3 regions of the Halonatronomonas betaini genome follow, and region 1 is predicted to be linked to each of the others. Evidence: riboswitches for the same ligand, from Rfam matches in the RefSeq annotation. Region 1 holds a riboswitch; each other region holds the start of a gene.
What was found. A riboswitch is a leader RNA that binds a small molecule or an ion and turns the genes downstream of it on or off. The one in region 1 is predicted to bind cyclic di-GMP.
Positions count from the first base shown of each region.

Region 2: another riboswitch for cyclic di-GMP. It lies ahead of I0Q91_RS06595 (hypothetical protein); the one in region 1 lies ahead of I0Q91_RS04460 (carboxypeptidase-like regulatory domain-containing protein).
Region 3: another riboswitch for cyclic di-GMP. It lies ahead of I0Q91_RS02045 (PAS domain-containing protein); the one in region 1 lies ahead of I0Q91_RS04460 (carboxypeptidase-like regulatory domain-containing protein).

Region 1 is NZ_JADPIE010000002.1:280,236-290,773, reverse strand. Features, by position in the region: gene I0Q91_RS04480 (DUF3006 domain-containing protein) at 1-173, shown strand, start outside; gene I0Q91_RS04475 (inorganic phosphate transporter) at 269-1,189, opposite strand; gene I0Q91_RS04470 (DUF47 domain-containing protein) at 1,214-1,864, opposite strand; gene I0Q91_RS04465 (single-stranded-DNA-specific exonuclease RecJ) at 2,112-3,725, shown strand; cyclic di-GMP riboswitch class I at 3,798-3,876, shown strand; gene I0Q91_RS04460 (carboxypeptidase-like regulatory domain-containing protein) at 3,944-4,828, shown strand; gene I0Q91_RS04455 (hypothetical protein) at 5,028-5,477, opposite strand; gene I0Q91_RS04450 (hypothetical protein) at 5,517-5,978, opposite strand; gene I0Q91_RS04445 (hypothetical protein) at 6,586-6,993, shown strand; gene I0Q91_RS04440 (triose-phosphate isomerase) at 7,075-7,761, shown strand; gene I0Q91_RS04435 (ABC transporter permease) at 7,910-8,854, shown strand; gene I0Q91_RS04430 (ABC transporter permease) at 8,869-9,705, shown strand; gene I0Q91_RS04425 (ABC transporter substrate-binding protein) at 9,725-10,538, shown strand, end outside.
Region 2 is NZ_JADPIE010000003.1:232,204-242,741, reverse strand. Features, by position in the region: gene I0Q91_RS06615 (pyridoxal phosphate-dependent aminotransferase) at 1-469, shown strand, start outside; gene I0Q91_RS06610 (YraN family protein) at 663-1,064, shown strand; gene I0Q91_RS06605 (YifB family Mg chelatase-like AAA ATPase) at 1,088-2,647, shown strand; gene I0Q91_RS06600 (HD-GYP domain-containing protein) at 2,770-3,711, shown strand; gene I0Q91_RS06595 (hypothetical protein) at 3,773-3,982, opposite strand; cyclic di-GMP riboswitch class I at 4,095-4,183, opposite strand; gene I0Q91_RS06590 (sensor domain-containing diguanylate cyclase/phosphohydrolase) at 4,407-6,206, shown strand; gene I0Q91_RS06585 (L-cysteine desulfidase family protein) at 6,190-7,581, shown strand; gene mnmL (tRNA modification radical SAM protein MnmL/YtqA) at 7,779-8,732, shown strand; gene mnmM (tRNA 5-(aminomethyl)-2-thiouridylate-methyltransferase MnmM) at 9,023-9,592, shown strand; gene I0Q91_RS06570 (GspE/PulE family protein) at 9,638-10,538, shown strand, end outside.
Region 3 is NZ_JADPIE010000001.1:390,148-400,685, reverse strand. Features, by position in the region: gene I0Q91_RS02045 (PAS domain-containing protein) at 1-2,093, opposite strand, end outside; cyclic di-GMP riboswitch class I at 2,235-2,316, opposite strand; gene I0Q91_RS02040 (methyltransferase) at 2,409-3,104, opposite strand; gene I0Q91_RS02035 (class I SAM-dependent methyltransferase) at 3,135-3,977, opposite strand; gene I0Q91_RS02030 (TetR/AcrR family transcriptional regulator) at 4,333-4,938, shown strand; gene I0Q91_RS02025 (ABC transporter ATP-binding protein) at 4,950-5,804, shown strand; gene I0Q91_RS02020 (fluoroquinolone export ABC transporter permease subunit) at 5,801-6,505, shown strand; gene I0Q91_RS02015 (ABC transporter permease) at 6,523-7,230, shown strand; gene I0Q91_RS02010 (AbrB/MazE/SpoVT family DNA-binding domain-containing protein) at 7,351-7,599, opposite strand; gene I0Q91_RS02005 (cryptochrome/photolyase family protein) at 7,776-9,230, shown strand; gene I0Q91_RS02000 (DUF697 domain-containing protein) at 9,273-10,283, opposite strand.

The DNA.
Region 1 (10,538 bases):
TTTTATTAATTAGACCAGAAGAGAAATATAGTTTTGAAATACCAGTTGAATATCTTCCAGAAAAGTCAAATGAAAGTGATATTCTTTCATTAGAATTTAAAAAGGAGATAAGTGAAACTGAGGAAGCAAAAAAAAGGGTGAAAAATCTTATTGAAAAATTAAAAAATAAATAGCAAAACCCCATCTGAGGGTACAGATGGGGCAAATGAAAATTACTGATGTTATTATTATAACACTAACTATAATTTATGGCAAGTAGTTTAATAAATTATAAAAAGATAATATTTAAAATTATCCCAATTAAAAAGGCAACTGATGGAGTTCCAATCCAGCCAAAGAGAATTTTTTTAGCCATTTCAAAATCCATCATATTAGTGCCTTTGACCAGACCAATCCCTAATACTGCTCCAACAATAGCCTGGGATGATGAGACCGGTATACCTATTCTAGCAAAGATATAAAGTGTTATAGAATGAGCTATGACTGTTATTAAAGCAGTTAATGGCGTTAAAGCAGTAATTCTTCTGCCAATGGTTTCCATGACTCCTCTACTAAAAAATATACCAAGTCCAATAGCCATACCACCTATAATACCAGCAAGTTCTGGTTCAAACATGCCAGCTTCAACAAATACACCTACAACATTGGCGACATTATTGGCCCCTAATGAATAGGCTCCATACATTCCTGCCAGTACAAGTCCAACCCTAACAAATGTCTCAAAATATTTAAGATTATTAATTCTATGTTGTACAAATATTGAATATAACTTATATAGAATAAAAGAAATCACAAGGCCTCCAATCGGAGTTAATATCCATGCAAATAAAATTGGTATAAGTGGCGAAAAGTCAACAGTTCCTGTTAAGATGTTGCCACCAATTATGGCTCCAACAACAGCCTGTGATGTTGACACTGGCAATTCCAGTACGGTCATTAAAGTAACAGTAAGGGCAGCAGCCAGTGAACTTAAAAAGGCTGTTAAAAGTGTCTGTTCTGCCAGGCCACCAAGGGTTTCCATGCCTCCAGCACCCTCAAGACCAGAACCGATAATAACAAAAATTACACTTAATAAAGCAGCTGTTTTAAATTTAAGAGCTTTAGTAACAACAGCAGTTCCAAAGATGTTGGCTGCATCATTTGCTCCAAGAGTTCCGCCTAAATATACTCCAGATAAAAGGTACCACATAGAAATTCCCCTTTCTTAGCTACTCTATCCTCGTCTTACTGAGATTACTATCTCTATTACATCTCCAACCTTTTCAATAACATCTGCCAGGTCAGATATATTTTTTATCAGATTTCGATGGGAAAGTTTACTGGCCGTATCTAGATCTTCATTCTGCCCAACACTTCTAATTAATTCTTCTTCTATATCATCAAGTTTAGATTCAATTTCTTCAAGTTGATGGGCATAGACTAAAGCCTGGTCCATATCTTTAAAGAGAAGGTTTAAACCTTTAGTTAATTTACTATATTGTTCTAAAAGCAATTCTTTCATCTCTTTAGTTTTTTCAATTTCAAGATACTCAAATTTTAAGCCAAGAAAGATTATCTCATCTATAATATCTTCTGAAAAGTCAGCTATATCATCAATAGATTCAATTAAGTTTAACATATCACTTCTGGTATGGGGCATTAAGCTACCGTTTAAAATGCTAGTAATAATATCCCGTCTTTTCTCATCTGCTTTGCTTTCATATCTATGGACAATACTGGTAAGCTCTTTAACCCTTTCACTTTCTCCTTCTTCTAAATAAAGAAAAAGGGCTTCAAGAGATTTTGTCATACAAACCCCAACCATTTCACCAAAATCAGCAAAATCAGATTCTAGCTTATCGAAATCACCAAATAATTTTGCCATACTTTTATACCTCCTCTAAATTTTTGAAATAAAAAACCTTTTTGACACAGAAATCCAGCGGAGAATTTACTGCTCAAAAAGGCCTCTCTAATATCTCAACCTAAATATTTAAATTTTTTAACAATTTACTTGCTCAAATTATACTATAAGTATTATTTATTTGTCAAGTCTTTAAGATTTTTGCTATCCAATATATTTGATGTTATATTATATTAATAGAAATAAAACTTATTAATTGGAGGAAAAGATGAATTATCAAGAGATAGCAAAATCATATAATTTAGATGAAAGTATTAGTAAAATATTAATAAAGCGAGGCTTTAATACCAGAAAGAAGTTAAATGATTTTTTTAGTCCTTCTATAGATAAACTTCAGTCTTATAATGATATTCCAAATATAGAAAATGTGATTGACTTATTAAAAGAACATATTGAACATGGCTCAATAGTTATTTTTTGCGATTTTGATTGTGATGGTCTGACATCGGCTGCTATTCTTTATAAGGCAGTTAAAAAATTTGATTCTAGAGCTAATATCAAAATATTAAGTGGTGATAGATATCGGGATGAATATGGGCTTTCAAAAAAATCAGTTGAGTTAATCAAAAAAGAATTAAAGCCATCACTGGTTATAACCCTGGATTGTGGTATCTCTAATCAGATAGAAATAAATGAGTTAAAAGATGATAATATTGAAGTTATAGTTATTGACCATCATAAAAATGACGATTTAGAGAGTTTGAAAATTTTAGGTGATAATTTTATAGATCTAAAAGTAAAAAGTGGGAATTATCAATTTAAAGAATTCTCTGGAGGAGGAATTACCTGGAGAGTAGGTCAGGCTTTATTAAAGGAATCATTTGATGAGGTTCTTGATCTTGTAACTCTTTCTACTGTCGCAGATGTTGTTCCACTTGTAGGTGAAAACAGATATATTGTTGCTGCCGGTCTAGAAAAATTTTGTTCAGGCGATATAAATCCTGGCCTGGATAAATTAACTTCTTTTTTGTGCCAATCACCTGAAGCAATTACTGCTTCGGATCTGGGTTATCAGATAGGTCCAGCCATTAATGCAACAGGAAGACTGGGATCGCCTGAGCCTGTTCTTGACTTACTTTTATATGAAGAAAGAAAACCAGCCCAAGATTTAAATCAACTTGCTCATCAATTAATTTCAAATAATGAGAAACGAAAAGAATTAACAGATAGAATAATGGAGATAGTTGATAAGAAAATCAAACCAGAATTGAATGTGATTTTGGTTAAGGGTAAAATTTTAAGGGGGCTAGTTGGTTTGATAGCCGGCAAACTTTCTAGCAAATATAATAAACCAGCTATTGTTATTGATAGTCAGACCTTAAAAGGAAGTGCCAGAAGTATTGAGCCTTTTGATATTTATGCGAATTTAAAGAGATGTCAGCAAGAAGGTATGTTAGAAGAAACTGGAGGTCATAAGCTGGCTGCTGGTTTAAAATTAAAAGCTGGAAGATTTAGAGACTTTTTTGAAAAAGTTAATCAGCTAGCAGAAGGTATTGAGTATAAAAGGGAGACTTACGATCTTGAATTAGATTTAGATAGGGTTAACTCAGATTTACTTGATAGTCTATACAGACTTGCTCCCTTTGGGCATAAAAATAGACATCCTGTTTTTTTATCTAAAGATGTTGAAATAGATAATCCTAATTTAATTAAAGAAAGACATTTAAAATTTGAGTCTAATGATATTGAAAGCATAGGATTTTATATGGCTGATAAGTTTGAGAGAGTTAAATCTGGTTATGCTGATCTCCTTTATCAGCCAGAATGGACAACATTTAGAAATAGAACTTATATTAACTTGATAGTTAAGGATATTTATTAATAATATAATTAATTTAGCCTATTGTTTTTTATAATTATTCATATTATAATTATTTACAAATAAAATATTTACCTGAGATAAAGGCACTCCTGTCGAAAGGCAGGTTCGCAAAGCTAGATACCCTGATAAACAGGGTGGTTCGGCTACCGGAGGGATTAATTTACACTACTCTTCGGAGTAGTTTTTTGTTTTTTATGGGCTTTTTTAAGGAGGATATTATGAGAAATATCAAAAAAATTGTGTTTTCTATCATGGTTTTATTTGTTGTTTTTGCAATTACAGGCTGTTCTTCATCCAGTGATATAGTTACTTTTACCGGTGATAGACCTGTTAGAGGTGAGGTTAGTGGTACAGTTGTTGAAACTTTCAGTGACGATAACCCTGTAGAAGATGCCAGGATAGTGAGAACAGACAGTAACTCAGTAACATACTCAGAAAGTGATGGTAATTATAGATTAGAAGATGTTGATAACAATACTGAAATTACAGTAACAAGAGACGGTTATGAGCCTGTTTCAAGAACAGTAGAAGTGGAAGAAGATGGCCAAACAATTAACATAAATTTTAGATTATATAAAGAATATAGTGAAGATGATGAATCAGATAGTGATAATGGAAATGAAGAAAGTACAATAAGTGCAGATTTGCTATTTGAATTAAACTGGCAAGAAGGTGTCGAGGACCTTGATGCACACTTAATAGTTCCAGATAGTAATGATTCCAGCCAGGAAGGTTATCATATTTATTATCAGGATCAAGGTTCTAGAAATAGTTATCCCTATGCTGAACTTGATCAAGATATTTTAACTTATGAGAATAATGAACCTGAAACTATTCGGATTGAAAGATTATATGAAGGTCGCTATATATATTTCATTAAAAACTTTTCAATGTATGATTCAGATAATCGAGAAGATGTACCAGAAATAAGTGATTCTGAAGCAATGGTTCGCGTTCGTGAAAACGGTGAATGGACTGAATATGAAGCTCCTACAGATGAAAATGGAATGCACTGGCATCTTTTTGATATTATAGTTGATGAAAATGGATATGAAATAGATTATATAAATGAATTTACCGATGATGAACCAGGGTTAGACTAGAATTTTTAATAAAACCCCTATTACTTAAAGAGACAGGTTAAAACCTGTCTCTTTACTTTTTTTTTATTAATTTTTCAATCTTTTAGTGGAGATAGGATAATTCAGGCAGTTAGAAATGCAGTTAAATAATTTAGATAAATTAATTTATTAAAATGAAACCTGTAGAACCTAGGTTCTACAGGTTATGGTAATTAATATTTTATCGACTAACCATTATTAATGTTTCTCCTTCTTGCCACCATACTTCAAGAATTTCATCTTCATAATTGACTCCTGCTTCCAGGATAATCATACAATGAGCATATCCTGCTTCACATGCATTAACAGAAGCATATAAGATATCATTAGATTTAACCTGGAAAGTTTGTCCTCCAGGGAAATTTAAATCAGGATTTTCTCCAATCCCTGAAAGATCAACCATCAATATCTGTTGTAAACCAGACCCAAAATCAAATGAACCTACTAACAATGTTCCAGCTCCAGTACATCCATAATCTGCAAGCTGTGGAATTAATTCTACCTTATCAACTAATAAAGACTGTACTCTGGTTGGTAAGCCTCCGCCTCTTGTTACAATTGCATAAGAATCTATAGCGCTGAACACAAAGACAATTCCAATTATGAAGAGAAAAAGAATAAATTTCTTCATAAGATTTACCTCCTAAATGCAAATGTTTTGAAGAAAATATTACATACTGGTTAAAACTAAATTGCCAACCTCCTGCCACCAGACTTCAAGATTTTCCGGAGCAAATACTTCTCCAGGTTCTAAAACCATCATTATATTAGAAAAACCTTCTTCACATGGTTTAACAGATGTATATATTTTATCATTATACTTTATATCAAATGTCTGGCCTCCAGGCACTCCTAAATCAACATTCTCTCTTAAGCCAATTAATGAAATCATTATTATATGCTGCTCACCTGAACCAAAATCAGCAAGACCTACCATTGCTGAACCTTCTGCAACACATCCATAGTCTGCATATTGAGATACGAGATCTATTTTTTCAACAAGCATAGCTAAATTATCATCGACAATAACAGTTCCTCCACCATTAATAGAGACTCTCTCAATAGCTAATACATTGCCATTTAAAAATGCTACAATCCCTAAAACCAATACCAGTATAATTACCTTTTTCATTTTTGTTCCCCCCCTTGGAATAATTAAATATAAAGTCTTTAGAAATCAATATATTCTGACAACTCTACGCGCAAATATACCATCCAGGGGCAGACTCTTCATAATTTCCAGACATATATATTACCATATTAATTATACCATCCAATTAAAGGTAATCAGTCATATTCAGGTCAAATCCAGGTCATTTTTTAGTCAATTCTTAGTCTTATTTCAGTCATATATTTTGATATTTTGTTTGAAATATTATATTATAACTTTAGGTTAATAAAATCCAAAAAGTTAGTTTCTGGAGGGATTAATTATTAAAGATCCTAAAAGAATAGAAGATCAAAACGTAGAAAGAGATAAATCAATTCCTTTTATTATTACAAGTTCATATTTTTTATCATTTCTTTTTATACGCTTAGCAGTAATAATAGCAGGCTCTGCTGGAAGTGCTGCATCCCAGGCGGTTAAAGATGGTGAATTAAGGTTTTATGTAGGCACAAATGTTGTTTTATTTGGTTATCATATTCATCATCTGTTTTTTGGTATATTATTAATATGTCTGGCCGGCTGGTTTGCTATTGTAGGATCTAATTATTTTAGTAAAAGGGATACTGCATTGATGTATGGAATTGGAATGGGTTTATTTATGGATGAAATTGGCCTGCTTTTATCCTGGGGAGATTATTGGTCCAGTACAACTTATATTCTTGTTTTATTGCTGGCTGGTATTTTCCTTAATATAGTATACTTCCCGGATTTTTGGGCAGATGTAAGAGGGCATTTATCATATGTAAATCCAAAGAGAATGACATCGTTAGGTGCTGGTAAGAGCTTTGTATTAAGGAGGGTTGATATATTGGCAGAAGAGACAAGTAATACTAGTAGAGTTAGTTTAACATTTTCAGGAATACTATATATAGCAGTAGGTGTTTTGGTACTGGCTTTTCCAGACCTGGTCTATTATTGGGTAGCAGGTGGTTTTTTGTTACAGGGTCTAAGTTCACTTGTACAGGCCTGGAACAGTTAAATATAATTATTTTTGCCTGGCAACATGCCAGGCAATTTTTATGTTATAATAATTCTATAAAATGTAATTGAGGTGTAAAAAATGGAATCTGAATATAAATTAAATTCACCTATCTTTTATGTTAATCCTAAAGCCTATGTATTCGGTAAAGAACTTTTAAAGTTTGCAAAAGAGGCAGATAAAATATCAGCGAGATACGATATACAGATAATTCTTTCACCACAGACAACAGATATTCGCTTGATTTCAAATAACACAAATCATTTATTAATCTTTGCCCAGCATATTGATCCATTAAATAAAGGGAGAGGACATGGTTTAATTCTTCCAGAAGCAGTAAAAGAAGCAGGGGCACAAGGAGTTGTTTTAAATCACGGGGAATATCAGCTTAAATTTTCACAGATATCCAAAGCTATTAATATAGCTAAAAATTTAAAATTATTAACCCTTGTTGCTGGAGAATCATTATCAGAACTTGCTGCTTTATCCAGATTGGATCCAGATATTATTCTTGCTGAGCCATCAGAATTGATAGGAACTGGAAAAAGAAGTGATGAGAACTATATAAAAAAGTCCATTAAAATTATTAAAGATATTGATCTTGAGGTAAAAGTAATGTATGGAGCTGGAATAAGTTCAGGAGAAGATGTTAAAGATATAATAAGTTTAGGCTCTGATGGTGCTGGGGCGGCCAGTGGAATTTTTGAATCTGATAATCCAATAAGAGTACTAGAAGAATTTATTTATGCAATGAATAAATTGGTTTAAAATTTAGTTTGTTAATGAAATTATTGACAGGAAATTATTTTTATGATAATATTCAATAATAATAAAGATTACTAATAAATAAGATGAATTAATAATTTTAAACATATCATTTATTATAATAACGATTTTTCAGGAGGTGAAGCCACTTTTGAAATCATATATTCTTAAAAGACTAATTTCTTTAATCCCTGTGATTATTATTGTTGCCATAATTACATTTTTTATAACTAATTTAATGCCTGGAGACCCAGTTAGAGTTATTTTAGGAAATATGGCAACAGAAGAACAGGTTATACAACTTGAAGAGCAATTAGGATTAGACCAACCTTTAATATATAGATTTATAGATTGGTCAGGAAATATTATAAGAGGAGATTTAGGAGATTCACTATATTTAAACTCTTCAGTTAGAGTAGCAATAATTAGTCGGCTGGAACCAACTTTTTTAATAGCTTTAATGGCTCAATTCATGGGAGGAGTTTTAGGGCTTTTTTTCGGTATCCTGGCTGCTGTAAACCATAGAAAGATATTAGATCAACTTTCAATAACAGTTTCTCTTTTAGGAATTTCTGTCCCGAGTTTCTGGCTTTCAATTATTCTTATATTAATTTTTTCTGTATGGTTAAGATGGTTTCCAGTAAGTGGCTATGAGCCTTTAGCAGAAGCGGGCCTTTCCACCTTTAGATATTTAATTTTACCGTCAACTGCTCTGGCTTTTATGCAAGCTGGAATTATTGCGAGGATAACACGAAGCTCAATATTAGACACATTTAAGGAAGACTATATTAGAACTGCCAGGAGCAAAGGGCTTTATCAGAGAACAATAATAATAAAGCATTCATTAAGAAATGCAATGGTACCAATTATAACGGTAATTGGTCATAATTTTGCTATACTTTTAGGTGGCACCTGGATAATTGAGACAATATTTTTTATACCAGGAACTGGTTACCTTGCTATTAATGCTATCATGAGAAGAGATATACCTGTTATACAGGGTTGTATTATTTTTGTTGCCTTAATTTATATTACTGTAAATTTATTAGTAGATATAAGTTATGCTTTTTTTAACCCCAGAATTAAATATAGTTAAGAGGGGTGATATTTTTGTTTTTCACAAACCTTAGTAAAGTCATTAAAAAAACAAATTTTAAAATAGCACTTATAATTATAATAATCATGTCTTTTCTGACAATTTTTGCTCCAGTAATTACTGAATTTAGTCCACTTGAGAACAATAGCAGAAATAGGTTACAAAGTCCATCATTAACTCATTATATGGGTACTGATGAATTTGGAAGAGATATTTTTGCTAGAGTATTATATGGAGCAAGAAATTCAATTCAGGTAGGTATCTCAGTTGTTTTTCTGACAATAATCTTTGGTGGGATAGTAGGTATAATCGCTGGCTATTATTCAAAACTAGATAATGTAATAATGCGAATATTAGATGGACTTATGGCTTTTCCAGGTATTATAATTGCAATCTCGCTTGCAGCAATTTGGGGAGGCGGTAAATATAATATTATTATTGCTTTGTCATTCTCATACTTTCCTAAAATGGCCAGGATAGTAAGATCATCAATTCTTAGTATAAAAGACTTAGAATATATAGAATCAGCTAAAGCCATTGGTGCCAGTAACTCTCGAATAATATTCAGGCATATTTTAAAGAATTCAATTTCTCCAATTATGGTCCAGGCTTCATTTAATTTCGCCAGAGCTATTTTAGATGAAGCCGCTCTAAGTTTTTTAGGAGTTGGAATAATGCCACCTAATCCAAGTTTAGGCGGTATGATATCAGATGCAAGATCATTCCTGTCAGTAGCCCCATGGATAATAACATTTCCAGGTATCTTTATTGTAATTATTGTCTTGAGTTTTAATTTGATAGGAGATGGTTTAAGAGATTTATTGGATCCTCATTTACAAAATAACTATTAATTATGGAAGGGTGACCAACATGGAAAAATTATTAAAAAGAGGGATGTTTTTATTTCTGGTATTAATGCTCACAGTATTATTAATCCCTAATAGTGCAGAAATAGTGGAAGCCAGTGAGCATGAAGACAGGTTTGGAGGAACCATGAATATAGCACAGAAAATGGCAGTCTCTCATCTAGATAGTGATAACTCCACTGACTGGCTTATTACTTCAATGATGAATCATGTCTATGAAGGACTCTTTGAATTTGATGAAAACCTAGAAGCCCAGCCACATCTGGCTAAAGATTATGAAATAACTGATGAAGGCCGCAAATATGTCGTTGAGTTAAGAGAAGGCGTTTTATTTCATAATGGTGATGAGATGACAAGTGATGATGTTATAGCTTCATTTAATAGATGGCTTGAAGTCAATGGAGCTGGAAGTACTGTTGCTCCTTATTTTAAAGAAATAGAAAGGGTTGATGATTATAATCTAAACTTTATATTTGAAGAACCATATGCTCCTTTTATAAATATTCTTGCCTCTCCAGTTTCCAATCAGAAATTTGTTGTAAGACATCAGGATATCATTGAAGAATTTGGTTCTGATGTTATTACAGAACATATTGGGACAGGACCATATAAGTATGTAGACTGGATTCCAGATAGAAATTTAAGACTTGAAAGATTTGAAGATTATCAACCAAGCCCCTTAGAACCGTCATATTATTCAGGAGAGAGAATTCCTTATATAGAAAATGTAGTTTATGAATTCATAACTGAACCGACAGTTAGAGTTTCAGGTGTTCAGACAGGTCAGTTTGATTTTGCAGAAGAAGTGCCAACTGATC
Region 2 (10,538 bases), on a different contig from region 1:
TACATCGAAGACCTATTCGATGACTGGCTGGCGGATCGGATTTCTGGCCGGTCCTGAGCAGTTTATAAAAGAGATGGTTAAGGTGCCTCAGAATATGACAATCTGCCCGACATCCTTTGCTCAATACGGGAGTTTACAGGCCTATGATTTATCTGATGAGATAGTTAATGAGAGGTTAAAGGTATTTAGAGAGCGGAGAGATATTGTTGTTGATAAGTTAAATGAATTAGATATGGTTGAGCTGGTGCCGCCGGCTGGAGGTCTGTATGCCTTTCCTAAGTTTGTTGATATTGGCATGGATGCGATTGAGCTCTGTGATTATCTCCTGGAAGAGGCCGGGATTGCAGTTGTGCCTGGCGGAGATTTTGGGATAGGAGCTGAAAATTCAGTCAGGATTGCCTTTACCTGCAGTACTGATGAGGTTAGAGAGGGTATGGGTAATCTAGTTGAAGCTGTTAAAAAATTATAATCAACTTGAATGATAGTATGAAAATTAGGTGGTTTATTAACTTAAGATTAATTATAAAAAAATATTTGAAATTAATTCCTGCATAAGCATAATTTATGCAGGAGTTTTTTATTTGAGGGATAAGTATATAGAGTAATGGAAAAATTATCTATTGGAGTTAAAATAATAAGGTGGAGGATAAGGAGGATTTGTGATGGAGGAGATTGGGCGGAAGATGCTTGGAAATATAGGGGAAGAGATGGCTGCCAGGTATCTTGAAGATAATGGTTATGAGATAGTTGAGAGAAATTATTACTGTCGGCAGGGTGAGCTTGACTTGATTGCCAGGAGAGAGATTCAGGATGAGGCAGATGGCAGGGAAAATGAGACAGGAGGAAGAGAGCTGGTATTTATTGAGGTGAAGACGATTAGTAATCTGGCCTTTGGGGCTGCTGAATACAGGGTCGACAGGAGAAAACAGGCCAGGATTCGCTATACTGCCAGAGAATATCTGGCAAGTCAGGATGAATATTATGAAGAGATAAGATTTGATGGGATTTTTGTCTTCAGGCGGGATGATAGCTGGAAGATCAATCATATTGAGAATGCTTTCTAGATTTAGCAGAGGGAGGTGATGGAATGCCGATTGCAATTAATTCTGGAACTGTTTTTGGGATAGAGGCTGTGCCAGTTGGGGTGGAGGTTGATATAAATCGGGGTCTGCCGGCCTTTGTGATGGTTGGTCTGGCCAATCAGGCAGTCAGGGAATCCAGGGAGCGGGTTAGATCTGCCCTGATCAATAGTGGTTTTAAATACCCGACAAAGCGGATAACGATAAATCTGGCTCCAGCTGATTTAAAGAAGGAGGGGCCTCAATTTGACCTGCCGATTGCCCTGGGAATACTGGCAGGAGATGGGGTTATAAATGAGATCCCTGGAGATACTTATATTATTGGAGAGCTGGCTCTAAATGGCGAGGTGCAGGCAATCAGAGGATTAATGCCACTGCTAGAGCTGGCTGAAAGATCCGGGTTTAAAAACTTTGTATTTCCAGCAGCCTGTAAAAATGAGGTTAAATTTAAGAGTAGATTGAAGCTTTTTCCTGTGAATGATCTTTTCGAGGCGGCTGAATTGTTTCAGGAAGATTTAAATAGACTGGCTGGCTGGGAGTTTAAGGAGAGATTTGAGGATGAGGGGTTAATAGATGTTGAGCTGGCGGATATTAGAGGCCAGAAGGCCGGGCGGAGAGCAGTTGAGATTGCAGCTGCCGGTCGGCATAATCTGATTTTAAGCGGACCTCCCGGGACTGGCAAGACATTACTGGCCAGGAGTATTCAGGGGATTTTGCCTCCACTTGAGAGAGGTGAGTTAAAAAAGGTGGCTGCAATTGGTTCAGCTGTTGGCAGTCCTAAAGTTGATAGAATGGCGCCATGGCGGGCACCTCATCATTCTATATCCAGGGCCGGGCTGGTTGGTGGCGGTAGTTATCCGGCTCCTGGCGAGATAACATTGGCCCATCAGGGGATATTGTTTTTAGATGAGCTGCCAGAATTTAGACGAGATATGCTGGAATTATTGCGACAGCCGATGGAAGCCGGGAGTATCAGTATTTCCAGGCGGGATTATAAGGTGGACTTTCCAGCTGATTTTATGCTGGTTGCTGCAATGAACCCCTGCCCCTGTGGTTATAATGGTTCGAGCTGGCAGGAATGTAGCTGTAGCAGGAGTATGATTGAAAGGTATCAGGCTAAATTATCAGGTCCGCTCCTGGATAGGATTGATATTCAGCTGGAGTTAGTTGATTTGAAACCAGATGAGATGATAACAGCTAAATATAGGGCGGAATCGAGTGCAGAGGTAAGAAAACGGGTTATAGCTGCACGGGAGATCCAGCTGGTGAGGAATAAAGGCTGGATGAATGGTGGTAAGATAGTTGATAGTAATAGGAATGGGGTTATAAGTAATAAAGGCAAATTGAATTCTGAGTTATCGAGGAAAGAGCTGGAAGAGGTCTCGCCATTGGGCCAGGCTGAACGGAGATTTCTAAAGGAGGCGATATTAGGTTTAAAGTTATCAGCCAGGGCAGTTGATAAGATCTATCGGCTGGCCAGAACAATAGCTGACCTTGCCGGGATTGAGACGATTGGAATAGATGAATTATCTGAAGCCAGTTTATACAGGAGGAAGAAGTTTATATAATTTTTGCTGCTGGACTCCTGCTAAATGCTTAAAAACGACAGAAAAGCAGGAAAAATCGATTATATATGTAACTTAATATATAGTTGATTTAAATTATGTCTGGTGGAGGTTGATTAATAATAATGAATAAATTTGATGATATAGGTTTTCCACTTTCTTTAGTTATTGGAGATGAAAGTGACTATTTAGATAAAATTGAAAGAAAAACAACAAGTTTATCTTTGATTGCTCAGAATGAAGATTTGGAAGTTATTCATCAAGAAATTGTTGAAGATAGAATATTTATGATTAAGACAGAAGATGATGCTTTTGAATTTTATTTTCTATTAGATGGCAAGGTAAAAAGCAAAGATAGTGAAGAAATTTTAACAAAAGGTAATTTCATATCAGTAAATGGTGAAGTAGATGAGACATATTTTAAAACACTAGAAAAAACAGAGTTATTAATATTTACTAATTCTCCAGTTTTTAATAATGCTGAAAAGAGATTTAATGAATTAATTGCTTTAAATGAGAAGGTTTTAAATAAGGATCTAGAGACTAAGGAACATTGTACTAGATTGCACTGGCTCTCATTAAAGACTGCTGAATTGTTAGGTTTAAGAGATAAACAGTTGTTTAATTTAAGTTATGCTTCATTTTTACATGATACTGGTAAAATTGAGATTGATTCAGAGATATTAAATAAACCAGGGAGTTTAAATGATGAAGAATGGCAGGAGATGAAGACCCATTGCGTAAAAGGCAAAAACATAATATTAAAATATTTAAAAGAAGGTCATTATAAAGATGTTGCAGAAATAGTACATCAACATCATGAGAGATATGATGGTAAAGGTTATCCCCAGGGATTAAAGGGTGACGAAATAATGATTGAAGCTCAAATATTAACTGTTGTAGATGCTTATGATGCCATGACCAATGAACGACCATACCAGGATAGGCTTAGCCGGGAAGAGGCATTAAAGGAGTTAGAAGAATGTAAAGGTGGACAGTTTTCACCTGAGGTCGTTGATGCCTTTTATAAGGCTGAAAAGGAATATCAGAGAGAAAATATTGAGTAATAAGATAGGTTTATCGCTAAAAGCGATAAACCTTAAATCATTAATGATTTTTTTTTGTTTTTTATTCTCCAGCTACATATAGTGGATTATTAGGGCCATGGCCATTGCCTGAACCTGAATATCCATTGGCTTCTGGTTCTGCTGGATTGTAAATTACTCTTTCTCCATTTTCAAACTGGACTATGTCATTAGAATTTGAGGCGAAGGATGTCATTGAGAAAGAGACGATAAGGGTGAACACGATAAGTAATACGGTTGCTTTTTTAAGCATTTTTTTCCTCCTTTAAATTTGTGAGCTACTTTTCAGCAGGATACCCTTTAAGGGAGGAAATAAAAATAACCTGTCAAACCCAGGAGGCGACAGGTATAATCCTATCCTCCACTTCGGCAATCTGGCAACCATAACATGGATAGTCACAGGTTCACAGACTTTGCGAATCTTTCCTTTCGGAAAGAGTAGCCTTTTTCGGGTAGAGAAAATAATTTTTTCACTTTTATCAATTATATCATAAAAAATAAGTTTTGCATAGTTTTTATTGCCAAAAATTATAATAAAATTTTACTAATTATTTTTTTAATGAGTAAAATACCATGAGATTTTGAATCTTATATATGATATAATAGATTTACTGATAACTTTTTATTTTAAAAAGTTTTTGCAGAGTTTTTGGTGAGTTTATGAAGGAGGAGTAAAAATGTTTACTGACCTCTGGGAAAAAGCCATTAAAATAGGAAAGATGAGGATTGGGGCCAGAGTATTATGTTATTTGATACCAGGCCTATTATTATTTATTCTGGCTTTTTATGCTGAATTAAGTATTTTAGGGCTTATTCTTCTTCTTTATGCTGTAATAATTGGATTTACTGCTGGGTTTAAAGGTGTTATACCAGCAGCTATTTTAATAATTGTTGCAAGTATTATTTCGATAAATAGATTTGGAGTTACATCGTTTTTAAATACTTCTGTGCATATAGCCTTTGCGATTGCTCTCAGTCTGGGGATTGGGCTTTTAAGGGATAAATATCTGGAATATATGGCTAATTATCGGCTGACCCAATTTGGAATAGAGAATGCCAATTTGATGACTTTTTTATTTGATGAGACCAGTACAATAATTGATATTAACAAATATGCATCGGATTTATTAGGATATGAAAAAGAGGAATTAATCGGGGAAGAGTTCGAGTATTTAGTAAGTGAGAGCGGGGAAGAGCTTTATATGGACTGCCTGCGGGATATGGATTATCAGGGTCCTTTAACATTCAGGCTTACTCTGGAGACTAAACAGGAAAAGAAATTGCCGGTTGAAATAAATTGTAAACATCTAAACTATAATGGGCAGGAGTATGGGTTTTTATTTGCGCAGGATATTACTGAGATTTTAAAGAGGGAAAAGGATATTAATTATCTGTTATACCGGGATAGTCTGACTGAATTGTATAACAGGCGATTTTTTGAGGAAGAGCTAAAAAGGCTTGATACAGGAAGACAGATGCCTCTGGCGATAGTAATGATTGATGTTAATGGGCTTAAGGTAATTAATGATACCTATGGCCATAAAGCCGGGGATGAACATCTTAAGAAGGTTGCAAATATATTAAAGAACTCAATCCGTCAGGAGGATATACTGGCGAGATGGGCTGGAGATGAGTTTGTTATCCTGATGCCGAATACTGATTATGATGCAGCTAAACTTTTATACAGGCGGATAAAAAGTAACTGCTTGCTTTCATATGAGAATGGGGATCCGATCTCGGTGGCTATTGGGATTTCAGTAAAATCTGATAGTGAGACGGAGATAAATAGTGTTTTAGAAGAGGCTGATAAGGATATGTATTGTGATAAGGCCCTGGATGGTGAAAATAGCGGTGAGCATCTTGTAAAGCATATGCTGGAAGAGCTTAAAGAAAACAGCTTTGAAACCAGAGAGCATCTGAATAATGTAAGGGAGCTGGCTATAGGACTGGCTGAAAGGATTGGCCTGTGTGATGAGGCCAGGGAGGATCTTGATTTTCTGGCGAAATTTCATGATATCGGGCTGCATATGCTGCCAGATGATCTGATTTTTAAAGAAGAGAGACTGGATAAGGATGACTGGAAAGAGATCAGAAAGCATCCTGAATACGGAAGTAGAATAATTAATTCTCTCAGGGATTATGATGATGTGGCTGAAAATATACTGGCCCATCATGAATGGTGGAATGGCCAGGGGTATCCTGATGGTCTTGAGGGTGAAGAGATCCCTTTATATTCAAGGATAATAGCGATTGCAGATGCCTTTGATGTGATGATATCTGGCAGACCATATAAACCTGCTAGAGATCCGGAGGATGCCCTGGAGGAGTTAAAGAATTACCGGGGTATACAGTTTGACGGGAAACTAGTCGATGAATTTGTGGCAATGGTTGAAAATAGCGGGATGATTAAAGACAATCAACTAAAAGATGAAGCAATTAATACAGGGGTGGAAATGGAATATGGAGATGATGGATGAGTTAAAAAGTATTATTGAGGAAGCTTTAATGCCGGCCCAGGGTTGTACTGATCCGGTTTCGGTAGCCTTTGCTGCTGCCAGAGCGAGACAGGAGTTAACAAGGAGAATTGGTGGAACTGGCAACGCTGGTAATTCTGGAAAAATTGATGGCACTGGTGAGGGTGTTAATGCTGGTAAGCTAGAGAAGATAAAGATTACTGTTAATGCTAATTTATATAAGAATGCGGCCAGGGTGACAATACCTGGTACGACTGACTGCGGGGTGACGATGGCAGCAGCGCTGGGATATCTGGCTGGTGATTCTGAGCGGAACCTGGAGGTTTTAAGTGATCTTAGGGATAGAGATATCGATGAAGCCAGGAAGTTAGTGAAGGCCGGACTTTTTGAGGTTGAGATTGATCGGGATATTAATCGGCTGCTGATAGATCTTGAGCTGACTGTTAGTGGCGGTGCGGGCAGGGATGCTGGTATGGATAGTGGTGTGGAGAGGTTGCGGCTGGTGATTTTAGATTATTATACAGCTGTTGAGGCTGTTGAACATAACGATGAGATCGGGGATTTTAAGGTTGAGCCGGTGGATGCTGTTAAGAGAAAGAGGCAGCCAGTGGAGAATTATGAGCTTGAGGATTTTATTAAGTTTGCTGAAAATATAGATGTTGACGAATTAGGAATATTAAGGGAAGGCATTGAGATATCAAAGAGGCTGGCCGATGAAGGCATGGAGAAATCGGCAGGGATGGCAGCCACTATTAGATCGATGCTGAAACTTGATTCGAAGGAATGCAAGCTGTTGCAGTATCCGTCACTGCTGGCATCGGCGGCATCTGAGGCCAGGATGACCGGGAGTTCTCAGCCGGCGATGTCACTGGCTGGGAGTGGCAATCAGGGGATAACTGCCTTCCTGACGATGATTGGAGCAGCTGAGGCTTTAGAAAAGAGCGAAGAAGAGTTGATCAGAGCTCTGGCCCTGGCGATATTGATATCTGTCTATGTTAAAGCCAGACTTGGCGTGCTGTCGGCCATGTGCGGGGCTGGAGTTGCTTCGGCCTTTGGGGCAAGTGGCGGAATTGTCTATCTCCTGGGTGGCAGCAAAAAGGATATTTTTCAGGCCGGTTTGAATTTATACGGGGTACTGACTGGAATTGTCTGTGATGGGGCCAAGACAGGCTGTGCCTATAAGGTGGCGTTATCTTCACACTGGGCTGTGCAATCAGCTGTGCTGGCCAGCCGGGGGATTGGACTGAGCCCATCTGAGGGGATGCTGGCTGATAATATGGAGGATCTGCTTGATAATCTGGCCAGGCTGAATAGTCCAGGGATGGATAGCACTGACAGGGAGATACTTGATATAATGCTGGAAAAGGAGCGGGTTTAGGCTGAAATTTTGGCTGAAAGTTAAGTTATGGAGCAAATAAAGTTGAGTAATAATGCAGAAAGTTGAGTGATAGAGCAGGTTTAAATTCAGGGGATTTTAAGGATTTTTAGTTTGCAATAAATGTTATGGTACGGTAAAATAGTAACTGTATAATATTACTATTATATATTACTATTTTGCTGTGAGGAGTTTTAGATATGGAACCCTATTATAAGTATTCGGCTTATTTGAGAGATAGATATGGTGAAAAAACTTACAAGCTGCCGGTGAATCTGCCGCTGACCTGTCCGAACAGGGATGGCCAGCTTGGAACTGAGGGCTGTTTTTACTGTGGCGAGCAGGCTGCCGGGTTTGAGAGTGAACCTGATGAATCGGTCCGGGAGCAGTTGCTGGAACTCAGGGAATATATCGGCGATAGATATAAGGTTGATAAGTTTATCGCCTATTTCCAGAATTTCACAAATACCTATCTGCCACTTAATAATTTGAAGAGTTATGTGCGCGAGGCCTTGACTGTTGATGATATTGTTGAGGTGATATTATCGACCAGGCCTGACTGTGTTAATTATGAGTATTTACAGGAGATTAAGAACCTGGTACAGACTGTAAAACCTGAGATAAACTTGACTCTGGAGCTGGGGTTACAGACTATAAATTACCGGACATTACAGAATGTGAACCGGGGCCATAGTCTGGCCCAGTTTATTGATGCCGTGCTGACTGCCAGGACATCTGATTTTGGAATTGGAGCCCATCTGATTTTGAATTTGCCTGGGGATGAGATGATTGATGTTAAGGAGAATGCCAGGGTGCTATCGGCATTGCGGGTTGATAATGTGAAGCTCCATGCACTGTATCTCAGGGAAGGTACTGAGCTGGCCAGGCAGTTTAAAGCTGGAGAGCTTGAGATGATAAGCCTTGAGGAGTATATTGATAGAGTAATAACCTTTTTAAGGTATCTTGATCCGAGGATTGCTGTCCAGAGGTTGATTGGCCGGGCACCGGAGGAAGGCAGTGTCTTTGTTAACTGGGATATGAGCTGGTGGAAGATACATGATATGATTATTGAAGAGATGAATGAGAGAGAAGTTGAACAGGGTGATTTTTTTGATTACCTGCAGGGCCCTGCATTAAATAAATTTCAAGGCTAGTTAAATATTGACTATAGTTATTTTAAGATTAAATTTCCTGTTTAGATTGTCTGGTATTATTTAGAGCTCACTGCTAAAAATTGGAATAATCAGTATTTACTATGGTAAAGAGTTAAATTATAGACTTATTTTATATATAATTTTCGTCGGGTATTAATATACCCGATTTTTTTTATTTATTCTAAAACTTTTGCAGGAGTTTTTAGAGTTTGGGAGAATTATACTATCAATAGTGAGTATTATTTCTGTAATCAGAGGTAAAATTATTATATAATAGGGAGGATAATATTATGGAGATTCCCCAGGCGGTTGAATTCAGCCATTATTTGCTGGCAAGACAGATAAATGAAGGTGATTTTGTAATAGATGCGACCTGCGGCAATGGACATGATACAGGTTTTCTGGCCAGGCTGGTCGGTGAGTTTGGCAAGGTGCTGGCCCTGGATATTCAGGAGGATGCAATAGAAGCCACTGAAATGGAGCTAAAAGACAGAGGCCTGATGGAGCAGGTTGAGCTGAGGCAGGCCGATCACAGTAATTTAAAGGGTCTGCTAAAAACTGAGGAATTAAGGCCGAAGGCGATAGTTTTTAACCTGGGATACCTGCCAGGTGGCGATAAATCAGTTGTAACTGAGGCGGCAAATACACTGCCGGCATTAGAGGATTCCCTGGAATTGCTTGGAAATGGCGGAATTTTAGTAGTAACGGCCTATCCAGGACACGAAGAAGGTTTAAAAGAGAGGCAGGAGATTGAAGCCTGGGCGGCGAAATTAGATTATAAGGCGTATAATGCCAGCCATTACAGGTTTATCAATCAGGAAAAAAATCCGCCTGAAGTTTTTGTGATTCAGAAGCGGTAAATTAGATTTTGATTTAGATTTTTTGGAGGTGTACTTTGAGCTTTGATGCGGAGTATAAAAAAATTAGGTGAAATATTACTTGAAAATGAATATATAACAGAGGAACAGCTGGAGAGGGCAATTGATCTGCAGAATGTCAGGGATAAGAAGATCGGCGAGATACTGGTCGATGAAGGTTATCTAAAGGAAGAGGATTTAGTTGAGGTTTTGGAGTTTCAAAAGGGGATACCGAGTGCCAACTTAGATCATTACTTTTTTGATACTGAGCTGGCTGAATATATACCGGAGAATATTGCCAGGCGGCACCTGGCTGTTGCGATAGAAGAGGTTGATGAAGAGGTTATAAAGGTGGCGATGGCCGACCCTACTGATATTGTGGCGATAGATGATATTGAGAGGGTATCTGGCTTGATTGTGCGGCCGGTGATTGCGGCGGCCAGCAAGATAAAGGAGGCCATCAACTGGATATATGCCGATGACAGCCTGGATATCAGCGATTTTCTGGAAGAGTTTGAGGATTACAGCCAGCAGGATGACAGTTATGGCGAAGCTGAGCTGCTGGAGATGGTTGAAGAGGCGCCGATTATCAGGCTGGCCAACTCGATTATTAGCAGGGCCTATCAGCGGGGAGCCAGTGATATTCATATAGAGCCTGAGGATAAGTATATCAGGGTGAGATACAGGATTGATGGCGTGCTGCAAAAGGAGATGACGGCACCGAAATCTTCACACAGGGCATTAGTCTCCAGGTTTAAGATAATTGCCGACCTGGATATAACAGAACACAGGGTGCCCCAGGATGGAAAGATAAGGATGCTGATAAATGGAAACCAGCTGGATATGCGGGTTTCGACACTGCCGACAGTCCATGGCGAGAAGGTTGTAGTCAGGCTTTTAGCCCAGAATACCAACCTTTTGAATATCGAAAAGCTAGGATTTTCCAAAG
Region 3 (10,538 bases), on a different contig from region 1:
TCACTAAGTTTTATAAAATTATAGAAATCCCCACCTATTTCATTTGCAGGTTTATAATAGGCATAAATATCAAGACCATTGAGCTTAGGTAAACTAATCGGCAATCTCTTTTCATGTAAATCTTTTGCATTATTTATTTCCTGATCAAGTCTCTCTTTAGTTTTCAATAGCTTAAATTCTGATGCTTTTCTTTTTGATATGTCTTGAATAAACACAAATTCATGCTCTTGATCTTTATAGCTAAAATACTGACTTGTTATTTCAACTGGAAAACTACTTCCATCTTTTTTTATAAAATTTCTTTCATAAGTTATACTGCCCTCTTCTTTTATTTTATTCCAAAATTTATTTCTAGGAACAAATTCCTCAGTAAATATAAAATTTGCTACAGATGAACCTATAAACTCTTCTTTTGAATAATTTAATTTAGTAAGTGCTGTCTGGTTAGCATATTCAACTTTTCCTTCAGGTGATACCCTCAATATTAATAGATCTGCGTTATCAACAAAAAATTTATTCATTTCAAGTAATTTTTTCTGTTTTAAATACTCTGTTATATCTCTATAAAAACTTACAGACCCATGGATATTATTATTGTCATCTAACATAGGATAACTATATACTTCTAGTTGCTTTGTTTGATTACTCTGTTCTATGCTAGTAATTGTTTTTTCTACTCTACCTGATTTAAAACTTTCTTCTGAGGGGCAGCTTTCACATCTAGTTTCTGAATCTTTTAAAACTTGATAGCAGTTCTCTCCGATTAATGATTTATCTAAAGAATACCACTCTTTTATTTTTGAATTGGCATAGCGAATTCTAAAATCAGAATCTAAAACTATAATTCCATCCTGGATACTTTCAAGGGTGCTACTAAATAACAGATTCTTATCTTTGATTTTTTGTTGAGAATAAACTCTATTTAAAGCTGATTTGGTACTGGCAATAAGAATTTCAGCCAGTTCTAAATCTCTCCTGTTAAATGCATTTTTTTGTAAAGAAACGGCCTGAAAGACCCCGATACCACCAATTGGTATAGTTATAGCTGATTTATAGCTATTTTTAATTGGATTTGCATCAGGCTCTTTTGCTGAATCTATAGTCAAATAACTTTGATTATTTTTATAAGCTTTACCTAAAATCCCATGATCTATAGATACATCTTGCAATTTTATTTTATCAGAAGTTGCAATTGCAACTAATTTATCATCTTTAGCTAATCTAATACTACTTAAGTCTAGAGACAAAATGTTTTTAGCTGAATTAAGGGTCTTTTCACAGATCTCTTTTTCATTATTTATTTCATGAAATTCAACTGCAACTTTATTTAACTCTTTAATTTTTAATTCCTGGGTTTTTCTTTTAGTTATGTCATAAATATTACCGTGCCAGATTATACTCTCATCATCCAGTTTTTCTGGCATTGCAATAGATTCTATCCATCTTACATTTTGATCTGGCAAAATAATCCTTAGCTCTTCACTCCAGACTGAGAGGTTTTTGGCAGATTTATTAAGTTCCTGGACTATTCGATCATAATCTTTATTATGAACATAAGAAAGAGCCTTATCAGGATTGTCTTTTGTTTCTTTATAAGAAATGCCTAAAAGTTCTTTTATACCTTCTGAGATATAGGGAAAAGTATAAGAATCATCAGGAAGTAATTTGAATTGATATGTCATCCCTGGAGATTTATTAACTAGTTTATCTAATAATTCTTTTAATTGCTCAATTTCTTCCCTACTTTCTTGATATGCTATATTTTTAATACATTCAATTATCCTAATAATATCGCCGTTTTCATCAAAGATTGGGGCAGTAATTGATTTTATATAGGTATCCTTTTCAGGAATGTACTTTTCAACTGATTCTAATTTTTTACTCTTTAGAGTTTGTTTTGCTGCACAGATATCACATTCAGAATCTCTTCCTATTAATTCATAACATTTTTTACCTACAACTTTTTCCTTGGATAAATCTAAATAATCATAGCCTGCCTGATTATACATATCTATAGTATGATCTGGATATTGAATACCTATAATTTCATCAACACTATCGATAATTTTTTTAAAAGCTAAATTATTATTCATGCCAGTAACACCATCCTATAGCTATAATTTAAAACAGATTCAAATATTAAAGCTGTGTAACAATACTTTGATAATTTTCGAACATTTTAATATAAAAAAAACTGGTCCAGGGACCAGTTGATTGATGCTTTGAATTTCTAAAGCAGCAACCAGGCAGTCTTATTAAGACATAAGATCCAGGGTTTTGCGTCCCTGTTTCACAACAGGTTTGCCAATATTTGCATGTTGACTGGTACTATAGTACCATCAATATTGAATAAAGTCAAGATATTTTTTCTGCATATACAAATAATCTTTAAAATAAAGTAAATTTTATTAATACAGCAGATCAAGATCAGGTTTCTCAATACAGTAATACAGAGACCAGATGCTAAGATGCTGTGAAATCGTAAGCAGCAAAGCCGGATATGATCTAAAATATAATGCTATTGCCCATAAAAGCAAGAAGGCAAATTGATACATGGCATTATCTGTGTATTTAAAAGCTCCCTCTTTGACCAGTCCCATCTTCCGATACTTCACCCTAAAATGATCGCCACCTAAAGCCCGAATTAAGCCAAAATATCTCAGGACTGACCAGAGTGTATAGCCAGCCGGAATTATAAGTAATATGGCCAGAAATCTGGCAAAGAACAAATTAATATTTAATGTATTCTGACTGGCTCTGGCAAGAGCCATGACGGTAAATGGACGGGCAGCTAAAAACGGGAAAAAGATGATCCCCCAGACCAGTAAGTCCAGCCGGCCAAACAGCCTGGTAAATAAAGCCTGCCCAAGCTGCAACCTAAAAACCAGAGCTACAATAATTTGATGGAAGAAAAATACCATTATTCCAAGTATAAGCCAGGTTCTATCAGATTGACCTAGCCAACTTCCCTGACTTAAAGCTGTTTCTGCTAAAAACCAGGTTATTGCAGCTATAATTATTTGAAATACCAGATGGATAAACTGGCCCTTAAAAAGATAGTTTAATGAGGAAGCTTCTTCAATGATAATTTTATCTGGTTCCATTAAAATCCCCCTTCTATATTTATAGCACTTCTATCTTCTAGTTACTAAAGCAATCGTCTCTGACTGATTTGAATAACTCTTACCAGTCAGATCAGAATAAAATTCATGATCTTTAAACCCATGGCTATCCAGTAGTGTTACTGCTGAATCCCTGGTATAAAAATGATCATAAATTCTATATAAGTTAATCTCTCCAGACTCAGTCATTACAATAGTCTGATCCAGAAAAGTATCATTCTTTTGATAGAGGAAGGTTTCTGTCAGTGCAAGGTGGGGCTCAGGATGCCAGAACCCTCCGTCATTGATTTCCCAGCTCCTTCTTGTTGAGCTTTCATCTCGATTCTTATCTGAAAAGACATCAAAAATAAAAAGGCCTCCAGGTTTTAATGCCTGATAAACCCTATTTAAAAGGTGGTCTCTTTCTTTATCTGTCAGAGCCCCTAGATCACAGTAGATCAGCATAATTACATCAAACTCTTCCTGATAATCGATCTCTAAGTAGTTCTGATAAATATATTCGATCTCTAAACCCTCTGCTGCAGCCTCTTCCCTGGCATAATCTATCGATCTCCTGGAATAATCAATCCCGGTAACTCTGTAGCCAGCCCTGGCCAGCTCAGCAGCGTATAATCCAGGGCCACAGCCAAGATCCAGAAGTCCTGTCCCATGAGCATGATCAGGCAAAATCTCTTCAACAAGCCAGTTAATTGAGCTGGAAATCGTTTCAAAGTTCCTGCTGGCAGCATCACAATCAGGATCAAGGTGAGCATTAAGCATCTGTTTAGAGATATGCCAGTCGTCCCAGAAATCTAGATCAGACCTTGTAAATATCTCCGGCTTCTTAGAAAGTTCTAGCAATTTTTTGATATTCATCTTTATCTCACTCCATAATAAGTTATTTTTGAAGATACCTTTCCTCCAATCTCTCCCCGGTATCTCCTCGGTACCACCCCAGTACCAACCCAGTATCAACCCAGTACCAACCCAGTTTCAATTCTATTACAGCGTATCTTTGATTAAATATTATCCAAATAATGATTTGTACCTGAATATATTCAGGTTAAATATTAGATTATTACAGTTATATTATATAATTTTAGACTGGAAAAGTAACCACCTATTCGTATGGCTATTGATATTGACTTAATTGATTTAATATGATATATTAAAAATATCAATGAACATAAATTAAATTCATTCATACATTATATAATTGGAGGTGGCCAGAATGCCCAAGGCCTTTAGCGAAGCTGAAAAGAACATGATAAATGATAAGTTGATTGAGGCTGGTCAGGAATTATTTAGCAGGTTTGGCCTTAAAAAGACTGGAATCAAAGATATAACTGAAGCTGCAGGAATCTCCCAGGGCTCATTCTATTCATTTTACAGCTCAAAGGAGGAATTATATTTTACAATTTTAGAGGCAGAGGAAGAAAAAATCCAGAAAGAAATATTGGATTCGAATATTTTTAAAGGCGAAATTACAGCTCAAAGCTTTAAAGATTTTCTGATGAAGGGTTTTCAGCTGATCGATAAAAATCAACTGATCAAGAGGCTATATCAAAATCAGCGAGAATATCAGCAGATAGTTAGGAAACTACCTGAAGAAAAAATTGAAGATCATATTAAAAGTGATACTGAAAAATTAATGCCCCTTATCACCTCTCTTCAGGAGAAGGATAAAATGATCGAGGAAAAACCAGAAGTTATTTCAGGTTTATTGAGATCTCTATTTCTTTTAACCCTCCATCGTGAGGAGATTGGCGAAGAGATCTATCCTGATACGATTGAACTTTTAATTGACTTAATTAGCAGAGGATTAATCAAGGAATAGGAGCTGATTTGATGATTGAGGTTAAAGATTTAACCTATAGTTACCCTGGTGCTGACAGGCCGGCAATTAAAGATTTGAATTTCAGGATTGACAGAAGTGAGATCTTTGGCTTTTTAGGGCCTTCAGGGGCTGGAAAAAGCACAACCCAGAAGATTATTACCGGTATTCTAAAGGATTATCAGGGCTCGGTGCAGGTCAATGGCCAGGAGATTGCTGGCATCAAAAATGACTTTTTTGAAAATATCGGGGTATCCTTTGAGCTGCCCAATCTTTATAACCGGTTTACTGCCAGGGAGAACCTGGAGTTTTTTGCCGGGCTATTTGCAAAGGAATGCGAACCGGCTCTTGAATTGCTCGAGCTGGTCGGCCTGGCTGAGGTTGCTGATGAACCAGTCAAGAACTTCTCCAAGGGAATGAAGATGCGGTTAAATCTCTGCCGGGCCTTTTTAAATAAACCGGCTATCCTTTTTCTGGATGAACCGACATCAGGCCTGGACCCAATGAATAGAAAAAATGTCAGGAAACTGATTCAGGAAAAGAAAGACCAGGGCCAGACTGTCTTTATTACCACCCACGATATGCTGGCAGCTGATGAACTCTGTGACCGGATAGCCTTTATTGTCGATGGGAAAATTGCAATTATTGACTCCCCACGAGAATTAAAATTGCATCATGGCAGAAAGCAGATTGAAATTGGTTACAAGAATAACGGAAACCTGATTGAAAGCCAGTTTGATCTAAAAGGGCTATGGAGCAATCAGGAATTTATTGAGCTATTAAAGGAAGACAGAATCGAGACGATCCACAGCCAGGAAGCCAGTCTGGAAGATGTCTTTATCAGGATAACCGGGAGGGAATTAAGATGAGAATCCTGACAGCCTTTAAGCAGGACCTCAAATTCCAGTTCAGGCATAAGTTTTATCATGCCTACCTGATTGTCAGTATTATCTATATTGCTCTATTATTGAGCCTGCCAGGAGATTTAAGGCCCTTTATTGCCGGCATTATCATCTTCTCTGACCCGGCCATGGTCGGATTTTTCTTTATCAGCGCAATTATCCTGCTGGAAAAGGGAGATCGAATTTTAGAAAGCCTCTTTATCACCCCTTTAAAGCTGGAGGAATATATTATAGCCAAGCTGACCTCCCTGGGAGTTCTCTCCCTTGTGACCAGTCTGATAATTGTTCTGATAACAATTGAAACCAGGGTCAACTATTTATTATTGATAATTGGAGTAATTCTAACAGCAGCTACCTTTACCCTCTTTGGTCTGGCGATTACTGCCTGGATTAAAACTGTCAATCAATTTCTGATAGTCTCGACTCTCTTTAGCATGATAGCTGTGCTACCTGTAATTGGCTATCTGGGCCTGACAGATAGCTGGATCTTTTATCTCTGGCCAAGTCAGCCTGCTCTATTAATGATCGGTGGAGCCCTAAATGGTGGCATCAGCAGTTATCATCTTATCTATAGCCTGATAGCCTTTGGAATCTGGTTATATTTAGGCTTAAACTGGTCACGGAGCTGGTTCTATAAATATATTATCTTAAAGATAGGTGATAAGTAATGAAGCGGGTCTATGTAATGTTAAAAGGAGACTTTAAAAATATTAGTAGAGATTTTATGCTGCTATTTATCCTGGTATCACCGGCAATTATAGCTATTGCATTTAGCTTGATTATCCCCTTTGCTGACATGATTTTAGCTGCTGAACTCGGATTCCAGCTTTCAGAGCATTATATTTTCATAATGGCCTTTATAATTATGCTGGTTCCTATGATGTACGGAATGATGATTGGTTTTATTATTTTAGAGGAGCGGGACGAAAATATTTTGAGCTATCTTTTCGTTACTCCTCTTTCTAAAGCTGAATATATCCTATACCGGACAGGACTTGCCATGGTGATGAGTACAGCCTTTAATATATTTATCCTCTACTTTTTAGATATAGTTGAGGTCAGATTGCTCCAGTCTCTGCCAGTTCTCCTGCTTTCAACTTTAAATGCTATTTTACTGGTGCTAATTATTTTAGTCTTTGCAGAAAATAAAGTTGAAGGTTTTGCTGTCACCAAGGGCTCTGGAATACTTTTTGTTGCACCTTTGATTGGATATCTCTTTGAGACTAACTTTAGATATCTGGCCGGAATTCTTCCACCATACTGGATTAGCGAGAGTTTTATCAGTATCTATACCGGCCAGGGTAATTATATTTTCTACCTGCTGGCCGGCCTGCTAGTTTATGGCAGCTGGATCTATCTGCTGACCAGAAAATTCAGTCGCATGATCAGCTAATATAAAAAGCCAGACTTTAAAACAGTCAGTAAAATCTATAAAATTTAAAAAATGCCGGCAGTTAACTGCCGGCTGCTCCAAAAATATTATTCTATTCCCTGGTTTTTATTTGCCTGACCGCTACTCCTTTAGATCTTTTAAATCGCTAATACAGGATTCGCAGACTAACTTTTCCTTGTAGTAAGTATTATTGCTAACATTACCACAGAAATGACAGCCTGACTCATATTTTTTAATAATAATTTTATCGCCATCTACATAAAATTCCATAGGATCCTTAACGTCTATGCCCATAGTATCTCTCAGCTCTTTAGGAATTACCGCTCTTCCAAGATCATCAACTTTTCTCACAATACCAGTGGATTTCATTTTATACACCTCCAAAATGTATTTTACAATTCTATTATACATCAATTTGTAGCGGTGGTAAAGTATTCTTTTGTGAGAAAATATTAAAATGATGATATAATTAATTTAAAGTACAGGCAGTTTTATGGTAAATCTATATAATTATAGTTTAAACAAACTGAAATTAGGTGATAATAATGGGCAAAAATTTATTAATTTTACCGAATCAGCTATTTGCTGAAGTTAAAGAGATGGAGATAGATAATCTGATTATTTATGAAGCTAGGAAGTATTTTACTGATTATAAATATAATCAGAAGAAACTCCTGCTCCACAGGGCTTCAATGAAGAATTTTCAGCAGAAAATTGAAACAGCACTACCTGGGACAGCTGTGAGATATTATGAATATGAGGCAAGTTTTGAAGAGATCTTCAGGAATTTAGATTCTTTGACTTTATTTGACCCGATTAATCAAGAGGTTAGAGTTGAGATAAAGGAGATTGCTGATAGCTATGGGATTAACTTAGATATTTTAGAGAGTCCAAATTTCTTGACTACCAGGGCTGAAAATGCTGAATACTTTGCTGATAATAAGTTTTTCCAGCATAAATATTACCAGATGCAGAGAAAGCGGCTGGGTATCTTAATCGATGAAGAAAACAAACCAGTTGGTGGTAAATGGAGTTTTGATTCTAAAAACAGAAAAAAGTTTCCTAAGGATGTTGAAATTCCAGGCCTGCCTGATTTTAATAATAAGTTTTTAGCTGAAGCTAAAGAATATGTTGCCGAGAATTTTGCTGATAACCCTGGGAATTTAGAGGATTTTGTCTATCCTGTAAGCCGGGAGGAGGCCAGAGAGCTTTTTACTGATTTTCTGGAGAATAAGCTTGAAAACTTTGGCGACTACCAGGATGGTTTTGAGAAGGAGATTGTATTTGGCTTCCATTCACTGATCTCTTCCAGTCTAAATATTGGCCTGCTGGATCCAGCAGAAGTAATTGATGAAGTTCTGAATTATTACCACAAAAACGAGAACAGTCTGCCTCTCTCCTCTGTGGAAGGCTTTATCCGTCAGGTTATCGGCTGGCGGGAATATGTCAGGGCCCTTTATGACCTGGAATATGAGAATCTGGTTGAAAGTGATTACTTTGGCCATTCCAGAGATTTTAATGACTCTTTCTATTACGGGGAGACAGGAATTGAGCCAGTCGATGATTCAATCAGAAAGGCTGTTAATTATGGCTACTGCCACCATATTGAGCGGCTCATGGTCCTGGGAAATTTCTTTCTACTCAATGAATTAAATAAGGATCAGGTCTTTACCTGGTTTATGGAGGTTTTTATTGATGCCTACGAGTGGGTTATGGCTGCCAATATCTATGGAATGAGCCAGTACTCCTATCCTGAAATGATGACCAAGCCCTATATCTCCTCCAGCAATTACATTTTAAAGATGAGCCATTACCAGGAGGGCGACTGGGCCGAGGTCTGGGATGGCCTCTACTGGCGTTTTCTTGATAAAAACAGGGATAAATTTAGTGATAATCCCAGGATGGGCCTGATGCTCTCAATTTTAGACAGGATGAACCAGGCTAAACTGAATAAACATCTGGAGATTGCTGATAATTACCTGTCAAACTCTATTGACTGAAATTTATAGCTAAAAATTTACTGTTTAGTTGATTGTTTAATCCTAGTTTTTGATTTTGCAGATAATCTTCTCGGCGATATTTTTCGATTCATCGGCTATATTTAAGACTTTATCTTTGCCGGCCTGACCTGCTTTTCTGGTGGCCTTCTTGCTGGCATTATAAACGCTTTTGGTAACTACTTTAGCTGATTTGCTTAAAACTCTGCCTAACATCAAGCAGGCCTCACCGCTGGCCGCCTTTCTAACTTTGGCCTTCTCCTCTTCCTGATGGAGAGGCTTTGAATATTTCTTGGCGATAACGCCAACCCTTAATGTTAGAAAAGTATTGGCTGAACCTCTGACAATGGAATTTATCATGACGACTGAGGCTGTATTGACCACTGGAACGAATCCGCCCAGGGAGCTGCCCAGGACTGATGCAATTATCGGCTCCAGCTGGTCTTCTAAAAGCTCAAGATCCTCTATCTCTCTGACGATAAAGACTGTGGCTGCCACATTAATATAGAGCTTAATAATCGATTTCAGGGTTGGCCGCTGATTATAGAGATGGGCAACCTGCCAGACCATTCTGATCTGGGCTATCAGGACGATAACAGCATCAAAGATTCCATTCTGGGAGATAGCGGTCGAGACAAAAACATAGCCAGAAATATCTTCGATTACCTGATTGGCCTGGCGATTTAAGTCTGACAGAGCTGTTTTGACTGCCTCTCTATCATTTGCCATACTATTTAGCTCTTCTGATATTTCAGCCAGGGCTGGATTTTTTATAAGCCGCTTTCTCAACAGAGCCAGGTAGCGATTATATTCCTCGCTATCCTCTTCTTCTGGCGGTTTTAGCTGGCCTGGCAGTTTTATGATATAAATGACTGGCAGGATGACTAAACCGAGAGAAACGGCTGTCAGGGCTATTAAAACGGACTGGCCAAAAACCGGGTTAATGGCTGCTGTTAAATTATAGATGGCATTGAGTTGATTGATTATAAAAATGACTGTAATTAGTGCAATAAATGTTATGATAGCGATTGTAAAGAACTTTAATTCTTTTTTCATCTTCTTCTCCTTAAAATTATTTTATGTAAATGCAAAAACCTCTGGTTGCTAAAAATATAATCCTGTAATATTATTATTCTAGACAAAAAAGGATTTTTCCTTTAAATTAATTTTGAATATAGTCAGATTGGCCCCTTTAAATATACCAACAGTTACCGGCTTTAACGGAGGTGGTTACTGGAGGGTATGGCGGGGGTATTTTATTTTTATTGACAATATGACAGAGGTGTCATATAATATAGTTAAGAAATTAAA